DNA from 3 places in the Rhodococcus sp. JCM 9793 genome. Region 1 is predicted to be linked to each of the others. Evidence: riboswitches for the same ligand, from Rfam matches in the RefSeq annotation. Region 1 holds a riboswitch; each other region holds the start of a gene.
What was found. Region 1 has a riboswitch for thiamine pyrophosphate ahead of ACZ46K_RS26390 (3-oxoacyl-ACP reductase). Riboswitches for the same ligand answer to the same signal wherever they lie in the genome.
Positions count from the first base shown of each region.

Region 2: it holds a riboswitch for thiamine pyrophosphate, as region 1 does, so the genes downstream of both, ACZ46K_RS22845 (TenA family protein) here and ACZ46K_RS26390 (3-oxoacyl-ACP reductase) in region 1, are expected to answer to the same signal.
Region 3: it holds a riboswitch for thiamine pyrophosphate, as region 1 does, so the genes downstream of both, thiO (glycine oxidase ThiO) here and ACZ46K_RS26390 (3-oxoacyl-ACP reductase) in region 1, are expected to answer to the same signal.

Region 1 is NZ_AP043721.1:5,261,947-5,268,345, reverse strand. It holds gene ACZ46K_RS26405 (class I SAM-dependent methyltransferase) at 1-551, opposite strand, end outside; gene ACZ46K_RS26400 (MerR family transcriptional regulator) at 608-1,030, shown strand; gene ACZ46K_RS26395 (LLM class flavin-dependent oxidoreductase) at 1,077-2,411, opposite strand; gene ACZ46K_RS26390 (3-oxoacyl-ACP reductase) at 2,411-3,184, opposite strand; TPP riboswitch at 3,243-3,334, opposite strand; gene ACZ46K_RS26385 (DUF998 domain-containing protein) at 3,378-3,968, opposite strand; gene ACZ46K_RS26380 (ABC transporter permease) at 3,973-4,740, opposite strand; gene ACZ46K_RS26375 (ABC transporter ATP-binding protein) at 4,737-5,483, opposite strand; gene ACZ46K_RS26370 (sensor histidine kinase) at 5,596-6,399, shown strand, end outside.
Region 2 is NZ_AP043721.1:4,475,031-4,481,429, forward strand. It holds gene ACZ46K_RS22825 (ABC transporter permease) at 1-550, opposite strand, end outside; gene ACZ46K_RS22830 (ABC transporter ATP-binding protein) at 547-1,473, opposite strand; gene ACZ46K_RS22835 (TetR family transcriptional regulator) at 1,494-2,147, opposite strand; gene ACZ46K_RS22840 (carboxylesterase/lipase family protein) at 2,220-3,761, opposite strand; TPP riboswitch at 3,848-3,944, shown strand; gene ACZ46K_RS22845 (TenA family protein) at 3,937-4,647, shown strand; gene ACZ46K_RS22850 (ABC transporter substrate-binding protein) at 4,632-5,654, shown strand; gene ACZ46K_RS22855 (ABC transporter permease subunit) at 5,635-6,399, shown strand, end outside.
Region 3 is NZ_AP043721.1:2,197,167-2,203,565, forward strand. It holds gene ACZ46K_RS12270 (hypothetical protein) at 1-774, opposite strand, end outside; gene ACZ46K_RS12275 (NUDIX hydrolase) at 948-1,814, shown strand; gene thiE (thiamine phosphate synthase) at 1,817-2,518, opposite strand; TPP riboswitch at 2,545-2,659, shown strand; gene thiO (glycine oxidase ThiO) at 2,655-3,719, shown strand; gene thiS (sulfur carrier protein ThiS) at 3,716-3,931, shown strand; gene thiG (thiazole synthase) at 3,924-4,721, shown strand; gene ACZ46K_RS12300 (ABC transporter ATP-binding protein) at 4,780-5,709, shown strand; gene ACZ46K_RS12305 (ABC transporter permease) at 5,709-6,399, shown strand, end outside.

The DNA.
Region 1 (6,399 bases):
CGCACCTCCCATCGGTTCGGTTCCAGGTCGAGTGCCTCGATCTCTTCCTGCGGACTGAGGAACCGATGGTCGCCGTGTCCTTCGCGTGCGTCGGCATCGGCCCACGGTGGGAACGCGGCGTGCGAGACGATCACGAGGTGCCCGTTCCGCGCGACGAGTCCGGCGGCGCGGCGAAGCACGTCGGTGCGCGGAAACTCGACGGGCGAATGCAGGAAGGACGCGGCGACAAGGTCGTAACTGCCGTCTTCGTGCCAACTCGACAGGTCTGCCGCGACGAATCGGATTCGGTCGTCGGGAACTCCGCCGGCGCGCGCAGCGTCGGTGGCGCGGCGGACGGCAGTGGGGGAGATGTCGATTCCGGTCGCGATCCAGCCTCGGCGTGCCAGCCAGATGGTGTCGGCGCCCTCGCCGCAGCCGAGGTCGAGGGCGGTGCCCGGTGTCGACCCGGACACCGCGTCGACGAGGGAGGCATTCGCATTGCCGGACCACAGGCCCTCGCTGTCGGTGTAGCGGTTCTCCCAGAACTGCGCTGGTGGTGTGTCGGTGTGCATGCGCTCTCCTTCGGTACGGGCTTGCATCACCGCCGATAATGCGACTTCATGTTGACATGAAGTCAAATGCGAAGTGGACGATCGGTGAGGTGGCCGAGCGCTTCGGCCTTGCCACGCACGTATTGCGGCATTGGGAGGACGCCGGGCTGCTCGCGCCCGACCGCGACACCGCAGGTCGCCGCCGCTACCGGGAACTCGATGTCACCCGGGTGGCGGTGATCATCCGCAGCAAGTCCGCCGGAATGAGTCTCGACCAGATCCACGTCCTGCTGGCAGGCAGGGCAGACGAGCGTCGCGACGTGCTCACCGCGCACCTCGACGACCTGGAGCGACGGATGGCAGAGATGGCCCGCTCCCGTGAGATGACGCGGCATGCACTCGAATGCCGCGCCCACGACATCGCCACGTGCCCCAATTTCGCGGCAGGCGTCGCCGATCTCCTCGGGGGCCGCACGGACACGCGTCCTGTTTTCGACTGAGGAAGGGGATCTATGAATCATTCACCGACGCAACGTAATTTGCTCGCTATCCGACAATCGCCCTGTGCCTGTGCGGCAGAGCCGGCACCGCCAGCCCCAGCGAGTCACGCAAGGTAGTGCCCGGGTACTCGCTGCGGAACAGGCCGCGGCGCTGCAACTCCGGCACCACGAGGTCGACGAAGTCGTCGAGGGAATCCGGGTAGGCAGGGCACATCAGGTTGAAACCGTCACAGGCACCGGCGACGAACCACTCCTCGATTCGGTCGGCGACCGACTCGGGTGTGCCGATCATGGTGGCGTGACCGCCGCCGGCAGCGAGAAATCCGAGCAGTTCTCGCAGAGTGGGTCGTTGCGTCTCGATGATTCGTTGCACTGTTGCGTACCGTCCCTGCGGGCCGGTGAACTCCGAGATGGGCGGCAGGTCCGAGACCGGAGCGTCGAGGTCGTGGCCGGTGTAGTCCTGGCCGGTGAAGGACCCGAGTTGGGCGAGTGCGCCCTCGATATCGAGGTACGCGTCCAATTCCGACTTCTTCGCCTGCGCTTCATCGACGGTGCGGCCGACGTAGGTGACGAGTCCGGGGAGGATCGCGAGCGACGTGGCATCACGTCCCGCGGCGGTGGCGCGGGCACGTAGGTCGGTGGCGAATTCGAGCGCCGCCGGAAGATCCCAGGCAACCGAATACACGGCCTCGGCGTGGCGGGCCGCAAGGTCACGTCCGGTGTCCGAGGCGCCGGCCTGGAACAACACCGGGCGTCCCTGCGGGCAGCGCGGCACCGTGAGCGGACCGTCCACACGGAAGTGCTTGCCGCGGTGCTCGATCCGGTGGATCGCGTCGGCATCCAGGAAACGTCCGGCCGAGCGGTCCGCGATCACGGCGTGCTCGTCCCATGAATCCCACAGTGCGACAATCGCGTCGATGAACTCCTCTGCCCTGCCGTAGCGTTCGGTGTGAGCCGGTAACGAATCCGATCCGTGGTTGCGGGCTTCGGCGTCGAACATCGACGTCACGATGTTGGCACCGGCGCGTCCACCACTGATGTGATCGAGTGACGCGAGCATACGGGCCGCGTGGAACGGTGTGTAGAAGCTTGCGGACACCGTGGTGACCAGCCCGATCTTCTCGGTGGCTCGCGCCATCGCCGACAGTGCGGTGATCGGTTCGAGAAACCACGTCGTGCCCGCCGTGTACGCGGGGTTCACACTGTGGCCGTCGGCGAAGAACACCGCGTCGAGGCGTCCCCGCTCGGCGGTGCGCGTGAGTTCCTCGAAATAGGCGATGTCGCCGATGCGCTCCGCAGCGGAATCCGGGTGCCGCCACGCAGAGGAATGGTGACCTGCGCCGTACAGAAATGCGTTGATATGCAAGGTGCGTACCGCCATCAGTTCATCACCAGACCGCCGTCGACGACAAGGTTCTGCCCGGTGACTGCACGCGACCAGTCGGACGCGAAGAACAACACGGCCGCGGCGAAATCCTCCGGGGTCGTGACCTTGCGCAGCGGGGTCGACGCGGCGATCAGGTCGAAGACCTCCGGAGGTGTCGCGGACGATGCATCGGTGGTGCGCAGGAGCCCACCCGACACCATGTTCACTCGGATGCCTTCGGGGCCCAGATCTGCAGCGAAAGTACGGGTCGTCGACAACAAGGCTGCTTTGGCTGCGGTGTAGTCGTGGTACGGCACGACCGGGTTCTGGAACAGGTTGGTCCCGATATTGACGATGCTGCCTCCGCCGGCTTCTCGCATTCCCGGCAGTGCGGCCTGGATGGTGTTCACCGCACCACCGACGATGCCTTCGAGTTGGGCGGCAAAGGCGCCGTATCCGATTCGATCCGCCTTGTCGCGGGCGTCACCGTTGAAGGAGAAGTCGGGCAGGGCGTTGTTCACCACAGTGGTCACCGGACGGCCGAAATATTCGCGCGCCCGGTCGAACACGGCCTCTACTTGCGTGCGGTCGGTGACGTCGGCCTGCACGGCAATCGCGCGTTCGGTACCGATGCTCTCGGCGAGAGCCCGTGCCGCGTCGTTGCTGCGCCGGTAGTTCACGACGACGGACGCACCTTCGTCTGCGAAAGCCTGTGCGATGCTGCGGCCGAGCCCGCGGCCGGCGCCCGTGACCAAGACGATCCGGTTCTTCAGTGCTGTTGTGGACATTGTTGTGACGCCTTCCCTTCGGACCGAAGGGATACGCAGACGGCGTCGGACCTCTGGCCTGTCGCCGGCTCGGCATCCCTTCGCTCGCATGATCGAGATCAGGTTCGACGGGTGTGTTCTCAGCCGTGTCCGGCACCCCGTGTCGAGTTTCGAACGCCAGGTTAACAGCTCGGTTCGACCATGCTGCGGCGCGTCACGTTCCGGCATGGAGGAACAGCAGTGCGAGCCACGCCCAGCCGACGACGATCACTGCCCGCTGGATGAGGCCGGCGTAGCGGGAATCGTTCTCCCACGCCTGCCCGAACACGATGAAACCGACGGTCAGCGCGGCAGCGGTCAGGCAGGAAAACCACGTCCATCCTGCACCGGGCACGGTGAAGACTGCAATGATCGCCGCCCCTGGAAGCGAAGTGAACACGACCGCGCCCGCCTGGTCGTGGATAGTGTGCCGCCGCGAGTACTCCGTCGGGGTCTCGTCCGGTGTGCCAGGCGGATATGCGCGCATGGCATCCATCGGGAAGAGCCCCGAGACCAGGAGCGACACACCGAACACTCCGATCGCCACGCCGAGCAACACACTGCCGAATGTGTGGGCGACGCCGATCGCTCCGGCAGTCACTACTGCACCGCACACGATGAAGTTGGTGGCCTGAATCCAGCCCCGGTGGCCCAGCGCGAGTGCACTGACGGGCTGACGCACCGGGTGGTAGCCGGGGCGGGTCCATCCGTCGACGAGGAAGACCACGACGAACACCGCGAGTGCGATCGAACCGATGATCGTCACGCGATCACTCCCACCGGAAGAGCGCAGCCGCGACCACGACACCGACCACGATCGTCACACCGAGCGCGACGAAGTGAGCCGGGTCGGCGGGGTTCCCCGCCCAGGCCGCGGACATCGCCTCGACCGAGGCACCGAACGGCAACCATTCTCCGATCGTCGCGACCGGGTCGGGAAGCGCATCGCGGCTACCGAACAAGCCTCCGGTCGCACCCAGTGCGAAGAATGCGACGAGTCCGATCGCCACCGCGGAGTTCGGGGTCGGTGAAATCGCCGCGACGATCATTCCGACGGCGTACATCGCCGCCATCGACAGCACGAACACACCGACAGCAGTGCCGAGATGCACGGGCAGGCGGGCGTCGAAGAAGACAGTGGCCACGACGAGAGCTGCGGTGAGCCCGACCAGGGTCTGCAGCACGCTGACCACGACCTGGGCGACCAGGACCATAGCGGGTGACGCGGGCGTCACCGACAGTCGTCGCAGTATTCCGGTGCGCCGGTAGTACGCGAGGAAACTCGGCATGTTGATGACACCGATCGTGGCGATGATGATCGTGAACACCAGCGGAAGAACGAACACGTCCAGCACCGAGCGCCCGTTCGCCACGATTTCGCTGCTCGCCGACGACGCGCTCATGATGAGGATCAACAGCGGAAGTCCGATCGGAACGACGAGCCCGGCGGTGTCGCGTGCGACCATCTTCGCTTCACACACGGTCAGCGTGAGCCAGGCGGCGGCTCCTGGACGGTGGGTGTCGACGGCGGTGCTCATGCGGTGTCCTCCAACTCTTTTCCGGTGAGTACGACGAACGCGTCGTCGAGGTTCTCCGCCGCTGCCTGCGCGACGAGACCGGCCGGGGTGTCCAGTGCGACGATGTTTCCCGCGTCGAGCAACGCCACGCGGTCGCAGAGGTGCTCCACCTCTTCCATCGCGTGACTGACCAGCAGAACTGCGACGTCGCCGGCGCGTAGTCGTTCGATCGTCTTCCACATCTGTCGCCGCGCACGAGGATCGAGGCCGGTGGTCAGTTCGTCGAGGATGACCACACGTGGCCGCCCGACGAGTGCGAGCGCGATAGACAACCGCTGCTGCTGCCCGCCGGAGAGCTTCTCGAATCGGATATCTCGTTGTTCGGTGAGGCCGACCATCTCGAGAAGTTCCCCGGCAGGAACGGGTTGCGGATAGAAGGTGCGATACAGGCCGACGAGTTCGGTGACGGTCAGCGACCCGTGCAGTGTGGACTGCTGCAACTGCACGCCGAGGATCTGCCGGAGCTGTGCCCGGTCACGGTGCGGGTCGAGGCCGAGTACGCGCACGTGCCCCCCGTCCGGGTTCCGAAGCCCCGCCACCATCTCGACGGTGGTGGTCTTCCCTGCTCCGTTCGCCCCCACGATGCCGAGCGTTTCGCCGAGCTCGAGGGTGAAACTCACGTCGTCGACAGCGACCCGGCCGCCGTACCGCTTGTGGAGATGATCGGCGTGGATCGCAGGTGGGCTCTCGGTGATCCTGTCCATGATGCCGACGCTACGAGTCGCGGGTGGGTCGTCGCGTGTGCCGGATGTCAGGAATGTGTGCCATGACTTTCGGCACCCCCGGAGGGGGGCTACCGGAGCTTAAAGTGGTGACGTGCAACGTTGGACACCGGAGGGCCTGTCGGGCGTAGCGATGCTCGTCGTCTCGATCGTGGTGGGCGGGCCGGTGCTGTTCGGAGCCGCGCAGACGGAAATCCCGCGCGCCCTGTGGATCGTGCTGTTCGGTGTCCTGCTCGTCGCGCTGTTCCTCGCCGCTGCGAGAGAACGGCCTTCCGCGGTCGGCAGGGCGGCGTGGGCGGTGGCAGTCGTGACGGCCTGGACAGTGGTCTCGACAGCGCCGGGCATGGGTCTGCTGCCGGTTCTGCTGGTCGTCGTCGCAGCGGTGAGCGTCTACATCGTGCCTCTACGTGTCGGTCTGGGCGTGGTGGTACTCAATACCGTCGTCATTGCGTGGGCTACGGCGCAGCAGAGCGGTGATACGGGTGCGACCACCCTCACCAGCGGCTTCTATCTCCTCATCCAGCTGGCGACGCTGTTCAGTTCGGTCTCGCTCCTGAGGGAACAGCGGATGCGGAGGGAGTTGACCGAGGCCCATGTCGAACTACAAGCGGCGAGCGTCCTGTTGTCGGAGTCGGCCCGCACCGCGGAACGGCTGCGGATCTCTCGCGATCTGCACGACCTCATCGGTCATCAACTCACCGTTCTGGCTCTCGAACTCGAAACAGCGCGACACCGCGATGGCGAGCAGGCACGTGAGCACGTCGAGCGGGCGAACGGTGTCGCGCGGGAGTTGCTCGCCGACGTACGTTCGACGGTGGGTGAGCTGCGGGTCGAACCCTTGGACCTGGCCGCCGCGTTGACCCGGGTGGTGCGTGATCTGCCGGGCCTCGAGGTTCAG
Region 2 (6,399 bases), 790 kb from region 1:
CAGCCGTGGCCACACCGAACAGCAGCGACCCCGCGAACGCGAGGCCGCCGGCCAGCAGCGCGAGGGTGACGCCGACGGCGACGATCGCATCGGCGACGGCGACGGACAGCAATGCGGCCGCGGGCGGCGCGAACGGACCCACCGGGAGCGCACGGAGCAGTTCGAGTCGGCCCGCCTCCTCCTGGGTGCGTGTGTGCCGCACCACCAGCAGGATGCTCATGATCGCGACGGCGACGAACACCGTCAGACTCAGTTCGTTCGCGGTCATCGCGCCGAGGGTGTAGTTGTCGGCACCGTAGGCGGGACCGGTCATCAGTACCGCCGCCGGATTCTCGAGGAGGTCGGCGCGGGCCTGCCGCGCGGCCGCGTTCGGATACGCGGCGATCAGACTCTCGACGGTTACGTACACAGTGAAGGCGAGCGCAAGCGTCCACACGGCGATACGGACGCGGTCCAGGCGGAGGTAGAGTCGGAGCAGGTCGCCGATTCCGTTGAAACGGTGGGAACTTCGGGTCTCACGGTCGGCCCGGGGGGCGAGTGTGGCGGTCATCGGGTCGCCACCTGCTCACCCTCGGGCACGTCTGTGGGGGTATCGCCGTAGTGGCGCATGAACAGTTCTTCGAGCGACGGCGGGGTGATCGTCAGGTTCGCGATGTCGAGTTCGGTGAGCTCTCGCAGCACCGACGTCACGGAGGCATTGTCGACGTCGAAGGCGAGATGCCCGTCGTCGTAGGTCAGATCGTGCACACCGGGGAGCGACGCGAATCCGATGGGGAGGGCGGGTACGGTGGCCCGCACCGCGGAGCGGGTCAGGTGCCGCAGCTGCGCGAGGGTTCCCGTCTCCACGTCTTTCCCGGACCGGATGATCGTCACGGTGTCGCAGAGCTTTTCGACTTCGGCCAGGATGTGGCTCGACAACAGCACCGTGCGCCCGGCGTCGCGCAACGCACGCACTTCGTCGGTGAACACCGCCTCCATGAGCGGATCGAGTCCGGACGTCGGTTCGTCGAACAGGTACAGCTCGACATCCGACGCCAACGCCGCGACGAGCGCGACCTTCTGCCGGTTGCCCTTGGAGTAGGTGCGGGCCTTCTTGGTGGGGTCGAGTTCGAACCGTTCGAGGAGTTCGGCTCGGCGTGAGGGGTTGTCGCCGCCACGGATTCTGGTCAGTAGGTCGATGATCTCACCGCCGGTGAGCGCCGGCCACAGGTTGGTGTCGCCCGGGACGTACGCCAGGCGACGATGGATCGCCACCGCGTCGGTCCACGGGTCGAGCCCCAGGACGCGAGCGGAGCCCGAGTCGGCGCGGAGCATGCCGAGGAGCACGCGGATCGCGGTGGATTTCCCGGCACCATTGGGTCCGAGAAACCCTGCTACGGTTCCGGTTCCGACTTCGATCGAGAATCCGTCGAGAGCGCGGGTGGTGCCGAAGGTCTTGACGAGGTCGACGGTGTCGATGGCGGGTGTGTCCATGGTGCAACCTCCGTGGTCGGTTACGGGTCGGCTGCCTCCCGGACAGCCAGATATGCGGTGAGCATGGTCGAGTCGGTGAGTAGCGGTTCGGTGTAGAGCTCGAGCAAGGGGAGCAGAAGACGGTCACTGTACGAACGCAGCCACGCGGGCAATGCGTCGAGATCGAGAGGCTCGTTCGGGCCGGGAACATGCAGTAGCAGCGCGCCGGTGCTGAACTCGACGAGCGCCCGTGCCCGTGCCTCGGGATCCCGACTGGGACTCACGATGCCGGACTCGGTACCTTTCGCGAGGTAGCCCTCGGTGGTGGCCACCAGATGATCGAGAAACGCCCGAGAGGCCGGGCGCCGGGCCTGAAGGCTCCGAATCAGGTAGCCGATGAGCGGGGCATAGCTCCCGATGTTCTCGAGCTGCGCCAACATCGCCGCGACCCCACTGCCCGGTTCGAGGACCGAGGATTTGAGCTCGCGGATGCTGTCGAGAACATACGCGTCGCAGTGCTCACGCAGACCGGCACGGGAACCGAAGTGGTGCACGATGAGCGAGGCGCTCACACCGCATTCGGAGGCGATGGCCCGCAGCGAAATGTTCACACCGTCCCGAGCAACACAACGAATTGCTGCGTCGCGGATGCGAGCACGGGTCGTGAGGTCGGAAACGCCCTCGACTGAACGCATGTTCCAAGGGTTGCACACGTGTTCAATGACGTCAACAGGATTTACACGTCAACAGGATTTACTCGGTCGGCTTCAGGAGAAGCCCATCACCTGATTGCCCCACACCTCCCGCATCGACCCATCCGGATCCGACACGACCGTGTCGCGCGCATCGATCAGCAAGGTCATGCGCTCGCCTGGCTCGTACTGCGGCCAGTGCTTCGACGCATCCAGAGCAGCCGGCACCCCGTGCTTGACGAATGCCAGCCATCGACGCTGCACCCGCCCCGACACCTCGATCGCACCCTTGCGACCACCGAGCCAGAAACTCGGATCGCGACCGAGCGTCCCGAAATTGCCGAACACGTATGGCAATTCGGTTGCATGACCGGCACCGATCCGCGCGGCCTTGAGCATCGGCGTCGCGTGGTCGAATCGATACACCCATGTCGGGGAATGTTCGGCATGCGCCTCCGCGACCCATAACACCGGCATCCGGAAACCCGCGTCGCGCGACAGGGCCATCGCACCACTCGGCTTCGGCAGATCAGGGTACGCCGCGGCGATCTCAGCGAGCCGTTCCGGCTCGAGATCGGGACGGTCCTTCGCGAGTGCCTCCAGCATGGCGCGGACCGCCGAATCGTCGACGGGCATCAGCGGCGACTTCATGAAACGGAAGATCGACGGCTCGTCCTTGTTCGAACCGATGATGAGCGGAACCCGATGCGACAGACCCTTCTGGAACGCCGCGACCGGATATTTGGGCACCAGGTCGCGGTCGACCACCGGGGTCATCGCCAAGGTGCCCGGAATTTTCGTGGGGATCTCCCCGACCACTGTTTCGGCCGCGGCGACGAGCTGCTCGTAGGGCATGTCCCGCAGGGACCCCACCCGAGCAGGCGACACGTCGAGGATATCGAGGAATCGCTCAGCAACCATCGCCGCGCGTTCACGACCGTATACCGACGTCGCCGGTGGCGACTGCGCGATCGCCCGATGGAACAACCCCTCGGCGCGCGGCACCGTCATGAGCGTCGTGACCGATCCCCCGCCCGACGATTCACCGAACAGGGTGACGTTGTCGGGATCGCCGCCGAAGTCCGCGATGCAGTCGCGCACCCATTCGAGCGCAGCAATCTGGTCTCGCAGACCGAGATTCGACTCATACGTATCGCCGACGGTGGAGAACGACGACAGGTCCAGAAACCCCAGCGCCCCCAGACGGTAATTGAGCGTGACCACCACGATGTTGCCTGTCTCGCTCAGCACACGTCCGTCGTAGATCTTCTGACCCGAGTAGCCGATCACATAGGCGCCACCGTGGATCCACACCATCACCGGGCGCTTGTGCCCGTCCGGTTCCGGAGCCCAGATGTTGAGCGAGAGGCAATCCTCGCCGATGGTCATGTCGGACGAGATCCCGATCGGGCTGTTCCGGCTCTGCGGAGCGATCTGCCCGTACCGCTCGCAGTCGAGCACTCCCGACCACGGCGAAGGCCCCTCCGGCGACCGGAACCTCATGTCACCGCAGGTCGGGGCGGCGAACGGGATCCCCTTCCACGAGTACACCGCGCCGTCGCGGAATCCGCGGGCTTCGCCGTACTTGCATCCGACAACGAGTGTCTCGGCGTCCACATGACCTCCCGGTGAGCTACTCGCATCCCAACGTACCCACCGGACACCGAGCCGACAGCCGCTCGGCGAAGGTGCTATCGTCGCCTCCGACCGACACGGGGTGCTCCGCAAGTGCGGGGCTGAGATCACACCCGTCGAACCTGATCAGGTAATGCTGACGAAGGGATGTTTCGGGATGACTGTGCCTGCGCACGATTCACCGACCGACCGTTTCACCGATGTCCTGTGGGACCACACGAAGGTTCTACGCGACTCCATCGACAACCTCGAGTTCCTGCGTTGCCTGGGCGACGGCACGCTTCCCCTCGAGTCGTTCCGCTTCTACATCGAGCAGGATGCGCTCTACCTGGCCGGATACGCCAAGGCCCTCGCGCTCCTCGCCTCCAAGGCACCGGACCCGGTCACCGGCGCATTCTGGGCGACCAGTTCCGCGACGGCGGCGACCGAGGAATCCTCGCTGCACCGGCAGCTTCTCACCGATGGCGTGCTGCCTGTGAGCGACGCACCCGTCGCGCACTCCCCCGCGTGCCTCGGTTACGTGTCGTATCTGACGGCCACGGTGGCGACCGAACCGTATCCGGTGGGTGCCGCCGCAGTGTTGTCGTGCTTCTGGATCTACGCCGAAGTGTGCCGCGACCTGGCCTCCAGCGCAGCCGCCGTGCTCGCCGCCGATCCGGCCCATCCCTACGCGCAGTGGGTGGCCACCTACGACGACCAAGGATTCCAGGATTCCGTCGCGACCGCACGCACCCTCGTCGACGCCGCCGGGGCAGCCGCCACCGACACCGAGCGCGACGCGATGATCGACGCGTTCACCCTCGCGACCCGCTACGAGTTGCTGTTCTGGGACACCGCCCTGAACACGCAGCCGTGGCCCGCGTCGTGACGCTGCGGCACCGGATCACCGCACTCGCTGTCGCCACCATCACCGTGTGCGCAGTCGGCGCATGCGCCGGTGGCGGTTCCGACGACACGATCCGGTTCGCACTCGATTGGACCCCGAACACCAACCACACCGGTCTGTATGTGGCGTTGCAGGAAGGACTGTTCGACGATGCCGGGCTCGACGTCGAGATCCTGCCCTACAACGAGGCGACACCCGACACCCTCGTCGACGCCGGCAACGCGGAGTTCGGCATCTCCACCCACGGCATGGCGACGTTCTCCCGCGCTTCCGGGGCACACACCGTCACCGTGCTCGCTCCGTTGCAGCATTGGGCAACAGGGATCGGCGTCAAGGCGGACCGCGCGGATCTCATGCGTCCGGCAGACCTCGACGGTCACGTCTACGCAGGTTTCGCCGACCCCGGTGACAGCGAGGCGCTCGCGCAGGTCATCCGCAACGACGGTGGACGCGGCGAGTTCGAGGAGGTCGTCCTCGGAACGTCCGCGTACGAGGCGGTCTACTCCGGTACCGCAGACTTCACCGTCTCGTATCTTGCGTGGGAAGGACTCGAAGCAGAGCATCGCGGACTGCCGATGCGCTATTTCGAATACACCGACTACGGCTTCCCCGACCAGTACGCGATCGTCGTGAACGGCAACGAGGACTGGCTCGCCGAGAATCCGGACCGGGGCCGCGCGTTCGTGCAGGCACTTCAGCGTGGGTACGAGATCGCCGCTGACGATGCCGATCGAGGCGCCCGCGCGCTGCTCGACGCCAACCCGGGGGCGTTTCCCGACGAAGAGCTCGTCTTCGAGAGCCAGCGGATGCTCGCCTCCGACTACATGCGGGACGAGCAGGGTCGCGTCGGTACCCTCGACGCGGAGAAATGGGCCGGGTACGCGCGGTTCCTGTACGAGCAGGGACTGCTCACCGGTCCCGACGGCGCGCCGCTGACCGCCGAACCCGACTGGTCGACCTACCTCACCGATGACTATCAAGCGCCCTGAGGCCGAACACCCTGACACCCGGGGGACGACAGACCGGGTCAGGACTGCCCGACGCCGCGTGAATCGTGCATTGCCGGCGATTCTCGTCGCAGTGGTACTCGTCGCAGCGTGGCAGCTCTACGTGATGATCAGCGGAATCCGCCCGCAGGTGCTGCCGTCTCCCGCACGAGTGCTGCAGCAGGGGTGGGCATACCGCAGCGACATCGCCGGGCATGCCGCCGCGACTCTGCAGGTCACGATCGTCGGGTTCGCGGTGTCGTTGACCTTGGCGTGGGTGCTGGCAATCGCCGTCGATTTCTCGCCATGGCTACGGCGGGCGTTCGTTCCGCTGTTCGTGGTGTCGCAGACATTACCGATCATCGCGATCGCCCCGCTCATGATCATCTGGTTCGGCTTCGGTCTGCTGCCGAAGATCCTGGTGATCGCCCTGGCCACGTTCTTTCCGATGGCGATCGGGTTGATCGAGGGATTCGCAGCGACCGACCGGGAGGCGGGGGCACTTCTGCGCAGCATGGGTGCCACGCGGTGGCAGGTGTTCCGATATGTGCGGCTCCCGTCGGCACTGCCGCGGTTCTTCACGTCTCTGCGCATCGGAGTCACCTACGCCGTAGTGGGCGCGGTGTTCGCGGAGTATGTCGGCGCCACATCGGGGCTCGGCATCTACATGGCCACCCAGAAGAACTCGTTCCGCACCGATCTGGTGCTCGCAGCCGTCCTGGTCACCGCGATCGTGTCACTGGTGTTG
Region 3 (6,399 bases), 3.1 Mb from region 1:
CACCCCCGTCGCGCCGATCGCGAGAATCAGGCCTGGATTGAAGGTGCGTCTGGTCTTGCGGCTCACGAGGACATGGGCGGCGCACAACGCTGCGACGGTGACGAGGAGCAGACCGATCGCGCCCCACGGCGGAGCCACCGCGGCGCGCTGCGTCGAATTCACCGCCTTCACACCCTGCGTGTGCAGCTCTTGGGCCACCGGAAGCATCGACGTCTGCATCAGATTCGATGCTTCCGCCAGATAGGCGGCACCGACCGGGTTGCCGGTGCGATTGTTTGCGCGTGCGGTCTCGATCAACCCCGTGTACGTGGGCAGCATTCGTGCGATCGCCGCGACGTTCGCGGCGCCGAGTTCGTCCTGTTCGGCCAGGCCGGCAGCCGCGACGACGAGTTCCCCGGATGCCTTGGCAACAGCCTCGAGATAGCGGTCGCGCACCTCGGCGGGCTCGATACCTCCCGAGATGAAGCCGGTGACGGCAGCCGCATCGGCGATGGACAGCGCGCTGTACAGATTCTGGGCGGCGTTCGCGAGCGGTTCGGTGGTTGCGAGGAGACGATCGTGGGTGGACTTCCGGCTACTCGCGATCTGGGCCGACACCACACCCGAGACCACCAGCAGGACAGCGAGCACCAACCCGAGCGAGATCAGCTTCGCCGGTGTCGAGTGGAAGAATTCCCGCAGTCCGTCGACGCGGTCGCCCTGCCCCTCGGCCTCCTCCATCGGCCGGGCAGAGAGTCCGACAGAATCGATCGGAGGGGTCACGCGTACGTTCACGTGGCCACCCCTTCCTAGGAAACTCGATTGTGGCGAGCATATAAGTTGGACAGACAGTATTGGCAGGCGTCCGCATTGTCGGAGTCCCTCCGGAGTTCATGAGACCCGGCAACCGACAACGTAATGGGGACGTTGTGTCCTCGCGACGGACGAGGGCGAGGAAGGCGGACGCTATGCGCGGTGACGGGGACGGCTGGGCCATAGGGCCGGACGGAGGACGTCGATGGGGTCTGCACGGTGCGGCGGGTCTGCTGCTGCGTGCGCCCGGGAACGACGGATACCCCGAGGTGCTGCTCCAGCTCCGCGCGACGTGGAGCCACCAGGGTGGAACATGGGCATTGCCCGGCGGGGCACGTGACAGTCACGAATCCTCTGTCGACGCCGCCATCCGCGAAGCACACGAGGAAGCGGGCATCGACAGCGATTCGGTCGCCGTGCGTGCAGAGCGGATCACTTCCGGTACTCCCGGCTCGTGGACTTACACGACGGTTGTCGCCGACGCTCCCGAACCGCTCGACACCACTATGAACGGGGAGAGCACCGAATTGCGGTGGGTGTCGGAGCCCGAGGTGGAATCGATGCCATTGCACGCGGGATTCGCGGACGCGTGGTCGGTGCTGCGCACCCGGCCGGTGCGGATGCTGCTCGACACCGCGAACGTCCTCGGGTCCACCGGACCGACCGGCTGGTGGCGCGACCGTCCCGGCGCGACGGGTGCGCTGCTCACCGACATCGCGGCCGCGCTCCCGCGCACCGTCGAACTTCCGGATGGAACGTTCGGGTGGGTGTCGCGGGTCGAGGCAGTCCTCGAAGGTCAGGCGCGCAGCGCAGTCGTCGACGATGCACGCACCCACCTGCATACTGCCGACGGCAGCGGCGACGACGAACTCGCGCGGCTTGCCGCGACCACAGTTCCCACCACGGCGACCGCGCTCGACCCGACGGTGACCGTGATGGTCACCGCCGATCGTGGTCTGCGTGATCGGTTACCTCAGGACACCGTCTTGTTGTCCCCGTCGACCGTGCTCGGCTGGCTGTAGCGTCAGGCGGGTAGCGCGGCTTTGAGCGCCGCCGCAGCAGCACGCGGGTCGGAGGCCTTCGTGATCGCCCGCACCACTGCGATGCGCCGCGCGCCTGCGTCGAGCACCTGCGGGAGACGTTCGTGATCCACACCCCCGATCGCGAACCACGGTCGTTGCGGATGCGATGCGTGCACCTCGCGGATCACATCGAGTCCCGCTGCCGAGCGTCCCGGCTTCGTCGGGGTGTCCCACACCGGACCGGACGCGAAGTAGTCCACGCCGTCCTCACCGTCGGCGAGGACGGCCTGCGCGCGGCTGGCCGTCGACCGGCCGATGACGACGTCGTCGCCCAGGATCCGCCGCGCCTGCTTCACCGGCAGGTCGCCCTGCCCGAGGTGCAGGATGTCGGCGCCGGCGGCGAGCGCGATGTCGGCCCGGTCGTTGACCGCGAGCAGCGCACCGTGGCGTGCGCACGCATCGGCGATCACCTCGAGTGCGGCGAGTTCCTCACCGGCCTCGAGCCGACCGAACTTCTTCTCACCTGCGGAATCCTTGTCGCGCAACTGCACGATGTCGACGCCGCCGACCAGGGCTTCCTCGATGAACCGGGCGAGGTCGCGGGTGTCGCGACGAGCATCGGTGCACAGGTACAACCGCGCGGTCGCGAGGCGTCCACGGGGGTCGGGATGGTTGCCGCGGTAGGTGGTCCGGTAGGTCGTCACGGACAAGACGGTAGCCTCTACCTCGAAAGTGACAACACGGGAGTCCCGGGGATCGCGGGGCTGAGAGGGGGCCTGCCGGCCCTGACCGTTATGACCTGAACCGGATCATGCCGGCGCAGGGAGTGAGGTGGATGTCGTGTCGACAGTAGCTGTCATCGGTGGCGGTGTTATCGGTCTGTCCGTCGCCTGGCGTGCGGCCCGTGCGGGGTGGGCCGTCACCGTCCACGACCCCGATCCCGGGGCGGGTGCCTCGTGGGTGGCCGGTGGAATGCTCGCGCCGCTATCGGAGGGGTGGCCCGGAGAAGAACACGTCCTCGGGCTCGGCGCGGCGTCGTTGCAGCGCTGGCCGGAGTTCGCGCACGCCCTCGAACATGAGACCGGCGTGGATGTCTTCACAGCGGGTGCGTCACTGACCGTCGCACTGGATGCCGCGGACGCCGCCGACCTGCGCACGATCGCGTCGTGGGTGGGGGAGCAGGGCCATGAGATGCGGATCCTCACGCGGGCAGAGATCCGCGATCTCGAACCATCGCTCGGTCCGAGGATCAGGCTCGGCCTGCTCGCCCCCACCGAACTGTCCGTCGACAACAGAAAGCTCGTCGAGGCCCTACACCGTGCTGCTGTCGCCGCGGGTGTTCAGTTCGTCCACGAATTCGTCGGCGACCTGAACGAACTGAACGAAGACCGCGTCGTCCTCGCGGCGGGGTCCGCCTCGGCGAAGCTGTGGCCGGACCTTCCGGTCCGGCCGGTCAAGGGTGAGATCCTGCGGCTGCGCGTGCGGCCCGGAGCGACCCCGCCGCCGCAGCACACCGTGCGCGGTAGCGTGCACGGCCGCCCCGCGTATCTGGTGCCGCGCGCCGACGGGCTCGTCGTGGGCGCGACCCAATACGAAGCGGGCGATACCGAGGTCACGGTCGCGGGAGTGCGCGACCTGATCGCCGACGCCGAAATGCTGTTCCCCGCGATCGGGGAGTACGAACTGCGCGAGGCGAGCGCCGGTCTACGCCCGATGAGTCCCGACAATCTGCCGTTGATCGGCCGGTTGTCGGATCGGGTGATCGCCGCGACCGGGCACGGACGCAACGGGGTCCTGCTCACCGCCGTCACCGTCGATGCGGTCCTCGCCGAGCTCGCCGACGATCCGCTCCCCGAAGCGACACATGCAGATCCCCGACGATTCGTGAAAGAGAGTGTGCGATGACCAGTCAGATTTCGGTCGGTATCACCGTAAACGGCGAGGAGAAGTACTTCGCCGAGGCGCCGACCATGACGGAACTCTTGGTCGAGATGGGTCTGCCGGAGAAGGGCATCGCCGTCGCAGCCGACGGTGTGCTGCTTCCGCGTGGCCGCTGGGCCGAGAAACTCGGCAAGGGCGCGCAGATCGAGATCCTCACGGCGGTGCAGGGTGGCTGAGCAGGCAACCGGATCGGTGGACCCCGGACACGACCTGCCGCCGCTGATCATCGCGGGACGCTCCTTCTCGTCCCGGTTGATCACCGGCACCGGCGGTGCCGCGAATCTGGCGGTGCTCGAGGAAGCGCTTGTCGCCTCGGGCACCGAGCTGACCACCGTGGCGATGCGCCGGGTCGACGCGACCTCGGGCACGGGTGTGCTGGATCTGTTGCGCAGACTCGGAATCCTACCGTTGCCGAACACTGCCGGGTGCCGCGGCGCGAAGGAGGCCGTGCTCACCGCGCAGCTGGGCCGGGAAGCGCTCGACACGGAGTGGGTCAAGCTCGAGGTCATCGCCGACGAACGCACGCTACTGCCAGACGCCATCGAATTGGTTTCTGCTGCAGAACAACTCGTCGACGACGGTTTCAACGTCCTGCCGTACACCACTGATGATCCGGTACTCGCGCGACGCCTCGAGGACGTCGGGTGTGTCGCGGTGATGCCGCTCGGGTCGCCGATCGGGACGGGGCTGGGCATCGCCAATCCGCACCACATCGAGATGATCGTCGAATCCGCGGGGGTCCCCGTGATTCTCGACGCCGGAATCGGTACTGCTTCGGACGCCGCGCTCGCCATGGAACTGGGCTGTGACGCCGTGCTGCTCGCCACCGCCGTCACCCGCGCGAAGGACCCGGCGCTGATGGCGTCGGCCATGCGACACGCGGTCGAAGCAGGGTTCCGTGCTCGGCATGCCGGGCGCATCCCCAAACGCTTCTGGGCCCAGGCATCGTCGCCCATGGAACCCTGACGCCCTGGTCACGGTCGTGGTGCTGCGCTCCGGCCGGATTTACGGCAGTCTGTGGACCATGATCGAAGTGACCGGACTGACCAAGACCTTCGGTTCAACCACTGCCGTCGACAACGTGACGTTCACCGTCCCACCGGGCATCGTCACCGGATTCCTCGGCCCCAACGGGGCAGGAAAGTCGACGACGATGCGCATGATCCTGGGGTTGGACCGTCCGACATCGGGTACCGCGCTCATCGAGGGTAAGCAGTATCGGGAACTGACCCGGCCGCTGCAGACCGTCGGCGCGCTACTCGACGCGAAGTGGGTTCATCCGAACCGATCGGCGCGCGCCCACCTGCGGTGGTTGGCCGCCTCCAACGGATTGCCCGGCTCCCGCGTCGACGAAGTGTTGCGTCAGGTCGGCTTGACCGAGGTCGCAGGCAAACGTGCCGGCGGTTTCTCGCTCGGCATGTCGCAGCGTCTCGGCCTGGCGGGTGCGCTGCTCGGCGACCCGAAGGTGCTGTTGTTCGACGAACCTGTCAACGGCCTCGATCCAGAGGGCATCGTGTGGATCCGCCGATTCATGCAGGCCCTGGCTGCGGAGGGCCGCACGGTGCTCGTGTCGAGTCACCTGTTGTCGGAGATGGCCCAGACCGCCGATCACCTCATCGTGATCGGGCGAGGCAAGCTCATCGCCGACACTTCGGTCAAGGACTTCGTCGATCGCGCGTCGGAATCCCTCGTGGTCGTCCGCAGCCCGCAACTCGACGACCTGCGCATCGCACTCACCGAACGAGGACACACCGTGGTCGACCAGGACGGGGCGTTGCACGTGTCGGGCGCCGGCGCCGCAGAGATCGGCGAGCTCGCCGCGGCACGCTCGATCGTCCTGCACGAGCTGGCGAGCCGCCAGGCGTCCCTCGAGGATGCGTTCATGAAACTGACCGGAGGCGACGTGGAGTTCCACGGCACCGGTTTCGACGACGTGATGAAGGGCAGCCTGTGATGGCATCACCAGCAGTGGACACCTTGCGCGCGGAACGCATCAAACTCACATCGGTGCAGTCTCCGTTCTGGTGCCTGGCGGTGATCGTCGCCCTGGGCATCGGTTTCGCCGCGATGATGGGTGCAGTGGCCCGCAGTTCCATGTCGCTCGACGACGAGACCGCCCGCTTCTATCTGACCCCCGACATCGCCGCCACCGGTGTCACGGGATTCGGCATCATGGTCCTGATGATCCTCGCGGCGCTGTCGGTGACGAGCGAGTATCGCTTCGGCGTCATCCGTACCACCTTCATCGCGAATCCCAACCGCTCTCTCGTGCTGACCGTGAAATCGGTGCTGATCGGTGTGATCGGCGCTGTGCTCACCGGCGTGGTGGGTCTGATCGCCGTGTATGTCGCGAAGGCGCTCGCAGGTTCGGAGGCGGGACGCGATCTCGTGCTCGAGGGTGACACGTGGCGCGCGATCTACGGCATTCCGTTCTACGCGTTCCTGGCGGTGTTCCTCGCTGTGGGCGTAGGGACACTACTGCGCCAGTCGGCCGGCACGATCGCATTGCTGCTGCTGTGGCCGCTGCTCATCGAATCGTTGTTCTCGTTGTTCGGCCGGGTCGGTCGTGAAATTCAGCCCTTCCTGCCGTTCGCCAACATCAACAACTTCCTCGGTATGGAACAGGGCGTCGACTTCCATTGGG